Regions from separate parts of the Microbacterium lacus genome, predicted to be linked through region 1. Evidence: predicted binding sites of a transcription regulator. Region 1 holds the regulator's gene; each other region holds the start of a gene.
What was found. Region 1 encodes HrcA, which represses chaperone genes, less so after heat shock. Its sites were predicted from a motif close to TTNGCACTCGNNNNNNNCGAGTGCNAA; they were not measured.
Positions count from the first base shown of each region.

Region 2: groES (co-chaperone GroES) is a predicted target of HrcA. The motif match lies at 1,109-1,135, and genes of this name have one in related genera.
Region 3: ABD197_RS14915 (Hsp20/alpha crystallin family protein) is a predicted target of HrcA. The motif match lies at 1,476-1,502, and genes of this name have one in related genera.

Region 1 covers NZ_BAAAPK010000001.1:1,944,394-1,947,666, forward strand. The annotation lists gene dnaJ (molecular chaperone DnaJ) at 1-1,068, opposite strand, end outside; gene hrcA (heat-inducible transcriptional repressor HrcA) at 1,122-2,159, opposite strand; gene hemW (radical SAM family heme chaperone HemW) at 2,273-3,273, opposite strand, start outside.
Region 2 covers NZ_BAAAPK010000001.1:915,412-918,684, forward strand. The annotation lists gene ABD197_RS04330 (Hsp70 family protein) at 1-789, opposite strand, end outside; gene groES (co-chaperone GroES) at 1,217-1,513, shown strand; gene rarD (EamA family transporter RarD) at 1,720-2,691, shown strand; gene ABD197_RS04345 (metal-sensitive transcriptional regulator) at 2,701-3,003, opposite strand; gene ABD197_RS04350 (heavy metal translocating P-type ATPase) at 3,000-3,273, opposite strand, start outside.
Region 3 covers NZ_BAAAPK010000001.1:3,145,073-3,148,345, forward strand. The annotation lists gene ABD197_RS14900 (Asp23/Gls24 family envelope stress response protein) at 1-30, shown strand, start outside; gene ABD197_RS14905 (hypothetical protein) at 30-647, shown strand; gene ABD197_RS14910 (CsbD family protein) at 700-879, shown strand; gene ABD197_RS14915 (Hsp20/alpha crystallin family protein) at 940-1,395, opposite strand; gene ABD197_RS14920 (VOC family protein) at 1,553-1,918, opposite strand; gene ABD197_RS14925 (alpha-amylase family protein) at 2,001-3,273, shown strand, end outside.

The DNA of each region.
Region 1 (3,273 bases):
GAACTCCGCCAGGCGCGGTGCCGGCGACTTCGTGCGCTTGGCGAACTCCTCGATCAGCGCGCGCTCCTTGGCGTCGAGCCGCGTCGGGGTCACCACGTGCACGCCGACGCGCAGATCGCCGCGCTGGCTCCCGCGCAGCGGCGTGATCCCCCGGCCCTTGATCGTGAGCACGTCCCCGCCCTGGACGCCCGGGCGCAGTTCGAGGTCGACCGGGCCGTCGAGCGACTCGATCGTCGTGGTGGCCCCGAGGATCGCGTCGGGCATCGACACTTCCAGCGTCGCGAGCAGGTCGTCGCCGTCGCGGCTGAACTCGTCGTGCGGGGTGACGGTGACCTCGAGGTAGAGGTCGCCGTTCGGGCCCCCGGCGGGGCCGACTTCGCCCGAGCCGGGCAGCTGCAGCCGCAGCCCCGTCTCGACGCCGGCGGGGATGTCGATCGACACGGTGCGGCGGGCACGCACGCGGCCCTGTCCCTGACACGTCGCGCACGGATACGGGATCGTGGTGCCGTAGCCCTGGCAGACGTTGCACGGCTGGTTCGTGACGACGTTGCCGAGGAGGCTCCGGACCGTGCGCTGCACGTGGCCCGAGCCGTGACAGATGTCGCACGCGACCGGAGCGGTGCCGGGTTGGCAGCACGAGCCCTGACAGGTGTCGCACAGCACGGCCGTGTCGACCTCGAGGTCGCGGTGAACGCCGAAGACGACGTCCTTCAGGTCGAGGGTGACGCGGACGAGCGCGTCCTGTCCGCGCTCGCGCCGCGAGCGCGGGCGTCCCGCACGCTGTCCGCCGCCCGAGCCGAAGAACGTCTCGAAGATGTCACCGAACCCGCCGAACCCGGCCTGGCCGCCGCCGAACGGCGAGTCGCTGCCGCCCATGTCGTAGCGGGCGCGCTGGTCGGCATCGCTGAGCACGTCGTACGCGTGCGTGACGAGCTTGAAGCGCTCGGACGCATCCGCGCCGGGGTTCACATCAGGGTGGAGCTCTCTCGCGAGGCGTCGGTACGCCTTCTTGATCTCGTCAGGTGTCGCGTCGCGCGAGACACCGAGGACCTCGTAGTGGTCAGCCACTGTCGCCTTCCCGCCCGCGCACCGCGCGGGATCGTTCGTTCACGGATGCCGCTTCAGCGGTTCTCGTCCTCGTCGAGCATCCGGGTGAGGTAGCGTGCGACGGCACGGACCGCCGCGAGATTGGTCGGGTAGTCCATCCGCGTGGGGCCGAGGACTCCCACTCGGGCGCGGACACCCGTCGTGTCGTATTCGCTGGCGAGCACGGAGGCTTCGCCGAGGCCGAACGGCTCGTTCTCGCGGCCGATGCTCGCGGCGAGTCCCTGCTCGTCGGCGACCATCTCGCTCATGAGCTTCACGAGCGTCACCTGCTCCTCGATCGCTTCCAGGAGCGGGTAGATGCTGCCGCGGAAGTCCGCCTCGCTGCGCGCGAGGTTGGCTGCTCCCGCCATGACGAGACGGTCGTGCCGGAACTCTTCGAGCTCCTCCGCGACGACCCGCAGGATCGCGGTCGTCGCTGCGCTGGTCGGCGTCGGCACGGGATCGACGGCGGCGAGGCGCTCATCGACGCTCTGCGCGCCCTCACGGACGAGCCGGCCCACGAGCACTCCCGCCACGTCGGCGCGGATGCGCGCGAGATCCTCGTCGGCGAACTCGTCGCGGACGATCGCGAGACGCTGCGAGACCCGACCAGTATCGGTGACGAGGATCACCAGCATCCGCCCACCGCCGAGCTGGACGAGTTCGACGTGCGACACGTTCGCGCGCGCGAACGAGGGATACTGGACGATGGCGACCTGGCCCGTGAGCTGGGTGAGGGCCCGCACGGTGCGCGCGAGCACGTCGTCCAGATCGCCGGGTCCCTCGAGGAAGGTCGTGATCGCCGTGCGCTGTGCGGGCGACAGGGGCCGAAGCTCGGAGAGGTGGTCGACGAAGACCCGGTAGCCCTTGTCCGTCGGCACCCGGCCCGAGGACGTGTGCGGGGCGGCGATGAGCTCTTCGTCCTCGAGGAGCGCCATGTCGTTGCGGATCGTGGCGGCCGAGACGCCGAAGGCGTGCCGCTCGACGATCGCCTTGCTGCCCACGGGCTCGCGGGTGTCGACGAAGTCCTGCACGATCGCCCGCAGCACCTGCAGTCCCCGATCGGTGACCATCTCGCCTCCTCACCCGCTGTTCGGCGGAACGGATGTGATCGCCCGTCCGCGCTGTTGGCACTCGCCCGTTCTGAGTGCCAATTCTAGCGGATCCGCCCGGATACGGATCGCGCTCAGTCGGTCAGCGCGCGCACGACGGCGTCCGCGAGGAGTCTCCCGCGCACCGTCAGGACGACGCGGCCGCGCACGGCTGCGGCTCCGTCGATCAGGCCGTCGGCGATGAGTCCCGCGACCGCGTGCCGACCCTCGCCGATCAGCTCGGCCACCGGCATCCCCTCGCGGATGCGCGTCTGGAGCAACGTGCGCTCGAGCGCACGCGCGGCGGCGTCGGGCCGCTCCCGGCCGGCCGCAGGCGATTCGCCCATCGCCAGGCGCTGCGCGTATGCCGCGGGGTGCTTCACGTTCCAGAAGCGGACACCCCCGATGTGGCTGTGCGCGCCGGGGCCGAAACCCCACCAGTCGCTCCCCCGCCAGTAAGCGAGATTGTGGCGCGAGCGATACTCGCGCCCCCGCGCCCAGTTCGACACTTCGTACCAGGAGTAGCCGGCTTCTTCGAGCAGACGATCGGCGAGCTCGTACATGTCCGCTTCCAGGTCGTCGTCGGGCGAGGCCACCTCCCCGCGCGCGATCTGGCGTGCGAGCTTCGTCCCGTCCTCCACGATGAGGGCGTAGGCGGAGATGTGGTCCGGTCGGAGCGCGATCGCCGCCTCGAGCGACGAGCGCCAGTCGTCCAGCGACTCCCCCGGCGCCCCGTAGATCAGGTCCAGGCTGACCTGGAGGCCGGCCGCGCGCGCCGCGCGCACCGCGGTTGCGACGTTCTCGGGCCGATGCGTGCGATCCAGGACCGCGAGGACATGCGCGACGGCGGACTGCATGCCGATCGACAGTCGGGTCACGCCGGCCCCAGCGAGCTCGTGGGCGACGGCATCCGTCACCGTGTCGGGGTTGGCCTCGACCGTGATCTCGGCTCCCGGAGCGATGCCGAAGGCATCGCGGACCCCGTCCAGCATGCGCGCCAAGTCGCCCGGCGGAAGCAGCGTCGGTGTGCCGCCGCCGAAGAACACCGTCTCTGCGGGACGCACCGCCCCCGCGTCCTCGAGCACCGTCACGGCCA
Region 2 (3,273 bases), 1.0 Mb from region 1:
CTCGAACTCGGAGCGGGTCAGACGCACGCTCGTGCGCTGCGGCGGAACGAGCACCGGGATCGACGCGTCAGAGTCGAACGACAGCGCCTCCTTCGCATCCACGCACTCGCGACGCAGCTGCGAGAGGGCCAGTCGCGTGTCCGGCTCGTCCATCGCGAGGGTCGCGACGTCGATTCCGGATGCCGAGATGACGTGCCGCAGAACCGCATCGTCGAAGTCCGCTCCACCGAGGTCTTCGATCCCGGTCGGCTCACCGACGATGTCGAACGTGCCGTCGATCTCCTTGCGGAGCAGGACCGTGTCGAACGTGCCGCCGCCGAGGTCGTACACCGCGAGCGTCTGGCCCATCTCCAGCGGGCGGGCCGCTTCGTAGTGCCGTGCGGCCGCTTCGGGCTCGGAGATCAGCTCGACCGCGGTGACGCCCACCGCGGCGAGGGCGGACCGGATCAGTTCGAGGCGGTGCGCGCCCCACTCGGTCGGGTGCGTCAGGGCGACGCCCTCAGGCTCCGCACCTTCCCGTTCCGCGACCTGGCGGACGATGTCGGCCGCGGTCTGGGCATAGAGGTGCTCGGCGCGCAGTGCGCGGTCACCGACCGTGATCGGGACGTCGTCACCGACGCTGCGCTTGAACTCGCGGATCAGCCGCTCGGGCTGCGTCACACCGCGACGCTCGGCGGCATCTCCGAAGGACAGCTCGCCGTCGTCGCCGACGAAGACGACGGTGGCCGCGCTGTCGCTGCGGCGACCCAGCGTGAACGGAGCTGCGACGATGCTGCCGTCGGCCGCCACGCGTGCGGTCGCTGCCGCTACGCGGCTTGTCCCCACATCGATAGCAAGAAAATAAGACGACTGTGTCATGTTGCCAGTTCCCCCAAGAACCTGACGTACTGCTTCCCCCATGCCATGTCTACCACCGCGTGGGGCTGTCCGCGAGGGGTGTGCCGACCCTTGTCCCTGGTATCTCGAGACGTTACGATCCGCAGTTCTCATGTGCTCAGAGCATCGAGTGCCCGCCCTGATACATCGGGTTCGGAAAATGCCCGTCACGGCACGTTCCCGCCCGTCCTGAGGTCTTCGGTGCGGCGCGTGATTCGGATTGCGTCACAGGCTGGCACTCACGTTGCATGAGTGCCAGCGCTTGCCTAGACTGGCGTTAGCACTCTCAGGTGGAGTTTGCTAATCAGTCTTGAAGTTTCAAGGAAAGCAGAGGTAGACCGTGTCGGTTTCCATCAAGCCGCTCGAGGACCGCATCGTCATCAAGCAGGTCGAGGCCGAGCAGACCACCGCGAGTGGTCTGGTCATCCCCGACACCGCCAAGGAGAAGCCCCAGGAGGGCGAGGTCGTGGCGGTGGGCCCCGGCCGCATTGACGACAACGGCAACCGTGTTCCGCTCGATGTCGCCGTCGGCGACCGCGTGCTGTACAGCAAGTACGGCGGCACCGAGGTCAAGTTCGGCGCGGACGAGTTCCTCGTCCTGTCGGCGCGTGACGTTCTGGCGGTCGTGGTCCGCTGAGACCGGCCGCTTTCGGAAGGCCCGGGTGCTTCGGCACCCGGGCCTTCCGTCGTTGCGGGGCGCCCGCTGTTCACAACTCCCGCATTCGCCGAGGCCGCGCAGAGCGCGGGCCGCGCATTCGCGCGGATTCGGCCACTGCGCGGACGCGGAGAGCGGGAGTCGTGAACGCGCAACGGCGCTGACGGATCCGCGCCTACGCTGGGTGAGTGAGCCGACCCGATCCTGAGACCGCCCGCGCGGCATCCGGATCGCAGATCGACACGCCGAGAGAGCGGGCGCTGGGCGGTCTGTACGCGTTCACGGCGTACCTGCTCTGGGGCTTCCTGCCGCTGTACTTCCTCCTGCTCGCACCCACCGGGCCGTTCGAACTGGTCGCGTGGCGCATCCTGCTGTCGCTGATCTTCTGCGCGTTCCTGCTGACCGTGCTCCGCGGATGGGGGAGACTGCTCGCCGTCGTCCGCCGGCCGCGGCTGCTGCTGTGGACAGGGGTTGCCGGGGCGCTGATCTACGTCAACTGGCAGGTGTACATCCTCGCCACCCTCAGCGGGCACGTGATCGAAGCGAGTCTCGGCTACTTCATGAACCCGATCGTCACGGTGGTGCTGGGGGTCGTGGTGCTGCGCGAGCGACTGCGCGTCGTGCAGTGGATCGCGGTCGGCATCGCCGTCGCCGCCGTGGCGGTCATCGTCGTCGGCTACGGCGACTTCCCGTGGATCGCCCTGACCCTCGCGTTCACGTTCGGCATCTACGGGCTCGTGAAGAAGCGACTGGGCCCCTCGGTGGATGCCGTGAGCGGGCTCACGCTCGAATCGGCGTGGCTCGTCCCGGTCGCGGCCGTGATCCTCATCGTGGTCGGATCGACCTCCGGACTCACGATGGGTGCGGCGGGGCCGTGGCACGCGCTGCTCCTGAGCCTCGCCGGCGTCATCACGGCCGTGCCGCTGCTGCTGTTCGCCGCCGGCGCGCGGCGCATCCCGCTGACCGTGGTCGGACTGCTGCAGTTCATCGCGCCGATTCTGCAGTTCATCATCGGCGCGTGGCTGCTGGGCGAACCCATGCCCCTCGAGCGCTGGATCGGCTTCGCCCTCGTGTGGCTCGCCCTGATCGTGCTGTCGGTGGACTCGGTGCTGTTCGCGCGCCGCGCGCGCGGCGTCTCGGACGTCGGCGAGCTCACCTGAGCGGCCGCCTCAGCGCACGAGCCTCGCGATCGCCGCGGTCGCCTCGGTGATCTTGGCGTCGGCCTCCGCACCGCCCAGGCGCGCCGCATCGACGACGCAGTGCCGCAGGTGGTCGTCCAGCAGGCCCACCGCGACCGCCTCCAGAGCGCTCGTCAGCGCGCTGATCTGCGTGAGGATGTCGATGCAGTACTTCTCGTCCTCGACCATCTTGTGGATGCCGCGCGCCTGACCCTCGATCCGCCGCATGCGGTTGAGGTACTTCTCCTTGTCGGTGATGTAGCCGTGGTGCGCGTGCGCGGTGGTGTCGGTCATGCGAGCTCCTTGACGGGAAGGGGGCGGAAACGGCGCAGGCGCAGGCTGTTGCCGACGACGAAGACACTGGATGCCGCCATCGCAGCCCCGGCGATCATCGGGTTCAGCAGCCCGAGCGCCGCGAGCGGGATCGCCGCGACGTTGTAGGCGAAAGCCCAGAACAGGTTCGTGCGGATCGTCCGGAACGTCCGGCGGGACAGACGCACCGCGTCGGCGGCGCTGCGCAGATCGCCACGCACCAGAGTGATGTCCGCGGCTTCGATCGCGGCA
Region 3 (3,273 bases), 1.2 Mb from region 1:
GTCCGCCCGAGCGAAAGCGAGCTCGCCTGATGAACGACACCAACCGCGCCGTCAACCGCACGGTGCTGCTGATCGTGGGCCTCCTCCTCACCGCACTCGGCGCCGCCGCGATCCTCGCGGTGACGTGGGCGCCCGCTCGGGACATCTGGACCGGCGCCGGCGAGAACAGCGAGTCCTGGCTCGAACAGGCCGCGAAGGTGACCCAGATCGGCGGGACGACACTCACGTGGCTCGCCCTCGGCGGGCTGGCCGTGATCGTCGTGCTCGTCGTGCTGCTGATCGTGACGATCGTCCGCACCGCCTCGGGCGGCCGGTCGAAGACCGTTCTGCGCTCGAGCGGTGCAGAGAACCCGATCGGACGAGTCACGGTGACCGAGGCCTTCGCATCGGATGCTCTGAAGAACTCGCTGGCGGGACGCGATGAGATCCTCTCGACGGCGGTGACGGCGAACGACATCAAGCGCCAGCCGGTCATGCACGTGAGCGTCACCCCTCGTCAAAACACCTCACCGCGTGAGCTCACGGGTCACATCGACTCTCTGCTCACCGGTCTCGCGCGGTTGACCGGCCAGGATCCGCCGACGTACATCTCGATCCACACGGGTCTGCGCGCGAAACTCGCGCACGACAAGCAGCGCCTGTCCTGACCACCGCCGGGCCCCGGTCGGGCCCTCATCACCACAAAGGAAAGGAGATGCCATGGGCATCGGAGACGACATCAAGAACAAGGCCGAAGAGCTGACCGGCAAGGCCAAGGAGGCCATCGGCAAGGCGACCGACAACGACAAGCTCGTCGCGGAGGGCAAGGCCGACCAGGCCAAGGCAGGCGTCAAGCAGGCGGGCGAGAACGTGAAGGACGCGTTCAACGGCGACAAGTGAGCCGTGCATGACGATGCCCCCGGACCGCGAGGTCCGGGGGCATCGTCATGCGGTCCGGGCTTACTGCTCGACCGGCTGAGGCGCGTCGGCGCTCTCGTGGGCGCGGATCACCGGGGATTCGGCATCCGTGGACACCTCGATCTTGCGCGGCTTCGCCTTCTCGCTCACCGGAATCGTCACGCTCAGCACGCCGTTGCTGTACGTCGCGGAGATGCGCTCGGTGTCGATGCCCTGGCCGAGGTTCAGCTGCCGCAGGAAGCTCGCGGCCTCGCGCTCGCGGGTGATCCACTTCACGCCGTCGCCCGCGGTCAGGGTTCGCTCGGCACGGATCGTCAGCAGCTGACCGTCCACGTCGATGTCGACCGAGCCCGGATCGATGCCCGGAAGATCGGCGGTCAGGACGTAGTGGTCGCCGTCCCGGTACAGGTCCATCGGCATCCGTCGCGGACCGCGGCGCGGGTCGAACAGCGTCGACGCGAAGCGGTCCAGTTCACGGAACGGGTCGTAGGTGGCCATGATTCACTCCTTTGTCGTCGTCCGGATGCTGCTCCGGAGGGTTCTGAGAGTTGAGTCGGTATGACTCAACTACGCTCAGATTAGCACTCGAGGTAGGAGAGTGCCAGCCGTTCGCTCACGGCGAAGAGGGCCGGACGACAGGGCGGCGAACGGCGTCTCAGCCGCGCTGGAACGCGACCAGGCCGACGGCGTTGCCCTCGGAGTCTCGGACGAACGCCTGCCACTCCTCATGCCCGACGGGGCCGAGCAGATCGCTGTCGTGAGTGAAGATCACGTGCGGGCGTGAGATCACCTCGGCCAGTCCCTCGAGACGCTCGAGGGCGTCGTGCACGTTGTCGACCTGCAGGTACAGCAGACCGGCCGGCGCATTGCGATCGAGCAGGAGCCGCACCCCGTCGAGATCGAAGAAGACCAGTCCGGCGTCATCGAACCGCGCGGTGGGAGCAGTCTCCAGCAGCACCGTGTAGAAGTCCGCTGCGCGGTCGAGATCCTCCACGCGCTGCGCCACCTGAACCAACCGCATGAGCGCCCCCTCGGCATCCGTCATCGACAGTCTGTCAGCCCTAAAGTGAGTGCAGGCAACAGCGTCGCGAAAAGGGAGCCCCATGCCGAGACTCACCGCCGAGTGGACGAGCGACATCGACGAAGTCCGTCGCCTGGCCGCGGGAGCCGTCGGAGAACCCGATGCCGCGTTCGCGCGTCGCTTCGCCGAGCACTTCCCGACGCTGCATCCGCTGTTCGTCCAGCTCTACGGCACCCGCGAGGACGGACTGGAGCAGCTCGCGGCGGTCGTCGCCGAGGCGGCCGCCTCGTGGAACGCCCGCCCGCTCGAGCTCAAGGCGCGTGACGACCTGCGCGAGCAGAACCCGGAGTGGTACCTGTCGAACCAGATGCTCGGCGGCGTCTGCTACGTCGATCGCTACGCCGGCGATCTGCAGGGGGTGCGCGAGCAGATCCCGTACTTCCAGGAGCTCGGTCTGACCTACCTGCACCTCATGCCGCTCTTCGAGAGTCCCGAGGGCAACTCCGACGGCGGCTATGCGGTCTCCAGCTATCGGCACGTGAACCCCGCGCTCGGCTCGATGGACGACCTGGCCTCGCTCGCGGCGGACCTGCGCCTGGCCGGCATCTCGCTCGTGGTCGACTTCATCTTCAACCACACGAGCAACGAGCACGAGTGGGCGAAGAAGGCCGTCGCGGGAGAACCCGGCTACGAGGACTTCTACCTGATCTTCCCCGACCGCACGATGCCGGACGAGTACGAGAAGACGGTGCGGGAGATCTTCCCGGACGATCATCCGGGCAGCTTCGTGCAGCTACCCGACGGGCGATGGATCTGGGCGACGTTCTACCACTTCCAGTGGGACCTCAACTACGCCAACCCCGCGGTCTTCCGCGCGATGGCCGGGGAGATGCTGTTCCTCGCGAACCGGGGCGTGGAGATCCTCCGGATGGACGCCGTGGCCTTCATCTGGAAGCAGCTCGGCACGGCGTGCGAATCACTGCCCGAGGCGCACCTGCTGCTGCGGGCCTTCAACGCGGTGCTGCGGATGGCCGCGCCGAGCCTGCTGTTCAAGTCCGAGGCGATCGTGCACCCCGACGAGGTCGTCGAGTACGTGTCGCTCCAGGAGTGCCAGCTGTCGTACAACCCGCTGCAGATGGCGCTCACGTGGGAGGCGCTCGCGACCCGCGACCCGCGCCTGCTGCAGCAGGCGCTCGAGCGTCGCCACGCTCTGCCCGCCGGCACCGCGTGGGTCAACTACGTGCGCAGCCACGACGACATCGGCTGGACGTTCGCCGACGAGGATGCCGCCGAGTTCGGCATCGACGGGTTCTCGCATCGCCGGTTCCTCAATGACTTCTACGTGGGGCGCTTTC